Microbulbifer sp. GL-2: one gene and its partner. The protein of the gene in region 1 interacts with the protein of each later gene in a pairwise test. Links are inferred from orthologs where the notes say so. Each region holds a gene or a part of one and is shown in the gene's direction. Other genes may lie near its edges. The genes, in order: ligA and leuS.

Evidence for each region.
Region 2: the proteins of ligA (region 1) and leuS interact in binary tests that used the Escherichia coli proteins (3 or more experiments, as listed by UniProt). The link is inferred for Microbulbifer sp. GL-2 from one-to-one orthologs.

What each region holds. Positions count from the first base shown.
Region 1 is NZ_AP019807.1:3,260,834-3,264,145, forward strand. What follows is about bases 247-3,235. They hold ligA (NAD-dependent DNA ligase LigA), read left to right. Parts: upstream 247-709; coding sequence 710-2,761; downstream 2,762-3,235. Other genes in these bases: zipA (cell division protein ZipA), read left to right, coding at 247-572; GL2_RS14315 (hypothetical protein), read left to right, coding at 2,972-3,235. Outside these bases: more of zipA, read left to right, coding at 1-246; more of GL2_RS14315, read left to right, coding at 3,236-3,312. UniProt on the Escherichia coli protein: DNA ligase that catalyzes the formation of phosphodiester linkages between 5'-phosphoryl and 3'-hydroxyl groups in double-stranded DNA using NAD as a coenzyme and as the energy source for the reaction.
Region 2 is NZ_AP019807.1:2,580,043-2,583,298, reverse strand. What follows is about bases 156-3,088. They hold leuS (leucine--tRNA ligase), read left to right. Parts: upstream 156-541; coding sequence 542-2,635; downstream 2,636-3,088. Other genes in these bases: GL2_RS21910 (class I tRNA ligase family protein), read left to right, coding at 2,536-3,088; GL2_RS11205 (hypothetical protein), read right to left, coding at 156-379. Outside these bases: more of GL2_RS11205, read right to left, coding at 1-155; more of GL2_RS21910, read left to right, coding at 3,089-3,138; LPS assembly lipoprotein LptE, read left to right, coding at 3,215-3,256.

The sequences.
Region 1 (3,312 bases):
CCGGAAGCCTGCAAGCCATCAGCAGGGAGGCGGCAGCTGTTGGAGTTTCCCGCGAAAATGAGCCGCTGATGCACCGCGAACCAGGTGCGCAAATGCCATCGGCTGAAGAGTACCCTGAGGAAAGGGCAGCTGTACGCGATGAGGTTTTGGTCATCAATGTGATGGCACCAGAAGGGGATTATTTTGAGGGCAACGATCTGCTGCGTGTGATGGTTGCCTCAGGTATGCGTTTCGGTGAAATGAATATCTTTCACTACCACGAGGGTGGTGGTGCCGATGGAGCGGTTATTTTCAGTCTGGCCAATATTGTTGTGCCGGGGGTATTTGATCTTGCGCAGATGGAGGAGTTTGCCACACCCGGAGTCAGCCTGTTTCTGGCACTACCGGTTGAGGGGGAGGCGATTAAGGCTTTCGACCAGTTGCTGTCCACTGCTTACACCATTGCCAAGCTGCTCGGTGGCGAACTGAAGGATGAAAACCGCAGTGTTTTTACCTTGCAGACTGCCGAGCATTACCGCCAGCGTGTAATGGAATACCAGCGCCGCCGGGCACTGGCCATGGCGCAGAATTAATAGCAAACTTCTTTATTTATTGATAGCAGCGGCCCCAGGCCGCGGTTGAACCCCTGGGGTTTTAGCCGCGAGCTGGGGCCGCTGCTGTATATCAAGTTTAATTTTTTAAATTAATCCGTTTTTCATTCGAACAATTGATGACCACACACACTATCCCCAAACAGAAACGCGAGCGGGCGCAGGAGTTGCATGAATTGCTCCAGCGAGCCAATTATCAATATTACGTACTGGATGATCCGGAGTTGCCGGATGCGGAATACGACCGCCGTTTGCGGGAATTACAGGATATGGAGGAGCAGTTCCCTGGACTGCGGACTCCTGATTCGCCCACCCAGAGGGTTGGTGCCGAACCGTTGTCCTCCTTTACCGAAGTACGCCATGAAGTGCCGATGCTGTCACTCGATAACGCGTTCAGCGATGAAGAACTATTGGAGTTCGATCGCCGTGTCTGTGAGCGTTTGAACAGCAAGGGACCAATCGAATATGCCTGCGAGCCAAAACTCGATGGCATCGCTATCAGCCTGCTGTATCGAGAAGGGATTCTTGAGCGCGCAGCCACCCGCGGAGATGGCACCACTGGTGAGGATATAACGCAGAATGTACGTACGGTGGGGTCGGTGCCTCTGCGGTTGCGTCAGGCTAAAGGGGTGGCAAAGATACCCGCTGTGCTTGAGGTACGCGGTGAAATCTACATGCCCAAGGCAGGGTTTGCTGAACTGAACCGCAAAGCTGCCGCCGCCGGTGAAAAGCTGTTCGTCAACCCTCGCAATGCCGCCGCTGGCAGCCTGCGCCAGCTTGACTCCCGCATTACCGCGCAGCGACCACTGGAGCTCTGTGTCTATGGTACCGGCCTGGTGGAGGGGGCGAACCTGCCCGGGGAGCATGTGGCAACCCTTGAATTACTCGGGCATTGGGGGTTCCGTATTAACAGCCAGATGGGTGTGGCAGCGGATATCCAAGCCTGTATTGATTACTACAAAGAGTTGGGGGAGAAGCGTGAGAGCCTGCCCTACGATATCGACGGTATCGTCTTCAAGGTCAACAGTATTGCCATGCAGCGGAGATTGGGTTTTGTTGCTCGTGCACCGCGCTGGGCCATGGCCTACAAGTTTCCCGCACAGGAAGAGATGACAGAGCTTGTCGATGTGGAATTCCAGGTGGGCCGTACTGGCGCGGTGACTCCGGTCGCGCGCTTGAAGCCAGTATTTGTCGGCGGGGTGACAGTGTCCAATGCAACCCTGCATAACCGCGATGAAATCCAGCGCCTTGGCGTTATGATTGGCGACACAGTGGTTATTCGCCGTGCCGGTGATGTAATCCCGCAGGTGGTTTCTGTCGTGGAGAGCAAACGCCCGAGCGATGCCCGCGCCATCGAATTTCCCACTCACTGTCCAGTGTGCGACTCGCCGGTGGAATCAACACCCGGTGAGGCCGTGGCCCGTTGCAGTGGCGGCCTGATCTGTAGTGCCCAGCGTAAACAGGCAATCAAGCACTTCGCTTCACGCAAGGCGATGGATATTGACGGCCTCGGTGACAAGCTGGTGGAGCAGTTGGTGGACGAGGGGTTGTTGCATTCGGTTTCCGGGCTCTACCACCTCGATCTGCAGCAGCTGGCGGGGCTTGAACGTATGGGGCAAAAGTCGGCACAGAACCTGCTCGATGCCCTGGAGCACAGTAAAGATACAACCCTGCCGAAATTTCTCTATGCACTGGGTGTTCGCGAGGTGGGCGAAGCTACCGCGCGCAACCTGGCGCGGCACTTTGGCACCTTGGAGGAGTTGGCGGCGGCCACCGAAGAGGCACTGCAGGAAGTGGATGATGTGGGCCCAGTGGTGGCGCATTTTGTTGCTGAATTTTTCCACCAGCCTCACGCCCAAGAGGAAATTGAAGCACTGCGCCAGGCCGGAGTGCGCTGGCCAGTAGAGGAAATCGGCGGTGAAGAACAACCCCTGTCGGGTCAGACTTGGGTGCTTACGGGAAAACTCGAAACCCTCTCCCGCAGTGAAGCCAAGGATTATCTACAGCGACTCGGCGCCAAGGTGGCGGGCAGTGTCTCGGCGAAAACCAGCCATGTCGTGGCGGGCCCTGGTGCTGGTTCAAAACTGAACAAGGCGCGGGAGTTGGAAATTCCGGTGATGGATGAAGAGGGACTGATGGAAATGTTGCGTCAATGGGGGTTTGAAATTTAATTCAGGTTTGCGGGTACCGTGAAACAGTGCCCGCAACCTCCGTTAAATAGCGCAAGCCAATTGTGAAAAACGAGTGAAACACTGTGCAATACAGGTGATCGCCCGCAGAGTTATGGCTTTCTGGTCGCTTCGCCGTTAAAGTGCATCTCCTAGATCTATTTTGCCCTGGGTACCTGATGTCCGGTGGCGTTGCGGTAAGGAATGGAATTAATGCTTCAGGGCGATCAGGAATCCATAGTTTACGGTTGTATTAAAGACAGTAATAGTCTCAGCGGTGGCAGCGAACGTCGCCGAGTGAACCGCAATGCGGTCCTGGCCCTGCCCAGCGCGGATGAATGGCCCTTCCTCTGCCGCGATATGTTTTCCATCCCTACCATCAAGGTAAAGCAATCCCAATACCAGACGGATGTGATCCACTTTGGAGCCTCATACCGTGCGGTAGAGTATGAGTGGGATATGTGGATCCTGAAATTTGAAGAACTTTTGAAAAGTATGTACTGGGTGTCGGCAACGGTGCACCTGGAAACTGAGCTGTCCGGCGTTCATTCTTT
Region 2 (3,256 bases), 680 kb from region 1 along the record:
TGTTCTCCGGTGGAAGAGCCCGATAGCCACACCCAAGGCATTGTAATTCCTCGTCCGCCCCCACGTATTCGCCAGCCAGTGCCCAGGGCTTACCCTCACGGATACAGCGCATCAGGTTGGGCCACGCTGTTTCTGTTGGATCTGCTGCATTCAACAGCCAGTCGCCACCGCGCTCCTCCAGGGTTCGTAACTCTCCCCCAAGACCTTGCAGGTAATCCGATGCACGGTGCAGGTCATCTTTTAACCAAGCGCGAAGAAAAGCAACTTTGTTGGCAGTAAGGTCCTCCACCGCCAGTTCTCCTTCAACCAGATTTTCAAGATCCTCGCGAAACTCATCGGCCAGATCATCCTTCGGTGGTAACTTTGGTTCCTTCGTCACGGTATCCCTCCTATAATCTCGCGTTTGTGCATCCTATAGGATGCCCTGGGGACGGCAATTGATCACGATCAATCCCATAGATTACAGATCACAGGCAGTCCCACCCAATATTTGGAACGGTTCCCCGCAAATTTTTGATCACAGAGTATAGGTCCCCAATCGATGGAAGAGCAGTACAACCCCTCCGCAGTCGAAGCTTCCGCCCAGGAATTCTGGGAGGCACAGAAGAGCTTTGAGGTTAAGGAAGACACCGGCAGGGAAAAGTTCTACTGCCTATCCATGTTCCCCTACCCCAGCGGCAAACTGCACATGGGCCATGTGCGCAATTACACCATCACCGACGTAATCACCCGCTACCAGCGTATGCAGGGTAAAAACGTGCTGCACCCGATGGGCTGGGATGCCTTTGGACTGCCAGCTGAGAACGCTGCAATCCAGAACAAAACCGCCCCGGCCAAATGGACCTATGCCAATATCGATTACATGAAGGGCCAGTTAAAAGCCCTTGGTTTTGGCTTCGACTGGTCACGGGAACTGGCCACTTGCCAGCCCTCTTACTACCGCTGGGAGCAGTGGTTCTTTACCCGCCTGTACGAGAAGGGCCTGGTTTACAAGAAGAACTCTGCCGTGAACTGGTGTCCCCACGACCAGACTGTGCTTGCCAATGAACAGGTAGAGGACGGGGCCTGCTGGCGCTGCGGCACTACAGTGGAGCGCCGCGAGCTGGCCCAGTGGTTTATCAAGATCACAGATTACGCAGAAGAACTGCTCGATGACCTCGACAAGCTGCCCGACTGGCCCGAACAGGTGCGCACCATGCAGCGCAACTGGATAGGCAAAAGCCGCGGTGTGGAACTGAGCTTCGCCCTGCCCAAGACAGTGGCTGGTATGGACCACTTCGATGTCTACACCACCCGCCCGGATACCCTGATGGGCGTGACCTATGTTTCCCTGGCCGCCGAACATCCTATCGCCCTGGAGCTGGCAGAGAGCAACCCGGAGCTGAAAGCCTTTATTACCGAGTGTAAAAAACAGTCTCTGTCCGAAGCCGATATGGCCACTATGGACAAGAAAGGCATGGATACGGGACTGAAAGCTGTTCACCCCATTTCAGGTGAGGAAGTCTCTGTTTGGGTAGCCAACTATGTACTGATGGATTACGGTTCCGGCGCCGTCATGGCAGTTCCGGCACACGACCAACGCGACTGGGAATTTGCCCAGAAGTATCAACTGCCCGTAGTACAGGTTATTGAAGCCGCCGATGGCCAAACCGTTGACCTGGAAAAGGAAGCCTTCACAGAAAAGGGCAGACTGGTAAATTCAGGCAGCTTTGATGGTCTGGATTTCGATAGTGCCTTTACCGCAATCTCCGCAGCACTGGTGGCTGCCGATAAGGGACGGGTGACCACCAATTACCGCCTGCGTGATTGGGGTGTTTCCCGTCAGCGTTATTGGGGTGCCCCCATCCCGATGTTCAACCTCGCCGATGGCGGAGAAATTCCGGTACCAGCTGAGAAACTCCCCATCCTGTTACCAGAAAATGTGGAGCTTGACGGTGTCCAGTCCCCGATCAAGGCCGATCCTGAGTGGCGCAAGGATGAACTCAACGGCACTCCTGTTGAACGTGAGACCGACACCTTCGACACCTTTATGGAATCCAGTTGGTACTATGCCCGCTACACCTGCCCGGATTTTGAGGAAGGTATGCTCGACCCGGATCGCGCCAACTACTGGCTGCCTGTAGACCAGTATGTGGGGGGTATTGAGCATGCAATTTTGCACCTGTTGTACGCACGCTTTTTCCACAAACTGATGCGTGATGAAGGTCTGGTAAACAGTGACGAGCCTTTCAAGCAGTTACTGTGCCAGGGCATGGTGCTAGCCGAATCTTTCTATAAAGAAGAACACGGCCATAAAACCTGGATCAACCCAGCCGACGTGGATGTCGAGCGCGATGAAAAGGGTAAGCCCACCAAGGCTATCGAACGTGCAACCGGTGAAGAGATTATTGCCGGTGGCGTGGTGAAAATGTCCAAATCCAAGAACAATGGCATAGACCCGCATGCGGCGGTTGAGCAGTATGGTGCCGATACGGTACGCCTGTTCACCATGTTCGCAGCCCCCCCGAACAAACCTTGGAATGGCACGACGCCGGTGTGGAAGGCGCCAGCCGCTTCCTGCGCAAACTCTGGAAAACCGTTCACAACCATGTTGCTGCCGGCTCCAGCGAAGCTGAGATTGATCAGCAGTCACTGAGCGACAAGCAGCAGCAATTGCGCCGCAAAGCCCACGAAACCATCCAGAAAGTGGGTGACGATTACAGCCGTCGCCAGACTTTCAATACCGCCGTTGCCGCAGTTATGGAGCTGCTCAATGAAGTGAATAAACTGGCAGAGCGCGATAGCGAACAGGGTCTTGCCGTTGAGCGGGAAGCTCTGCAGGCCGCGGTACTATTACTTGCACCTATCGCGCCGCATATCTGCCACCAACTGTGGCAGGTACTGGGCAACTCCAGTGCCCTGATTAATACGCCCTGGCCTCAAGTGGATGAAAAAGCACTTGTGCGCTCAACCATCACACTGGTGGTTCAAGTCAATGGTAAGGTCCGCGCCAAGCTGGAAGCTGCGGCCGATGCTGATAAAGAGAGCCTGGAAAAAATGGCCCTGGAAGATGAAAACGTGCAGAAATTTATTGGCGATGCCACAGTACGCAAAGTTATTGTCGTACCGGGTAAGCTGGTGAATATTGTTGCGAAATAGGTCGGTAACACAATGGCCGGGAGCACACTACTCCCGGCCCACTTTGGCCGTAGTTTACGATTAAGCCAGGTAGTTTATGAAGAAAATCGCAAGCCGGGTTATTGCCCTACTCGCCCTC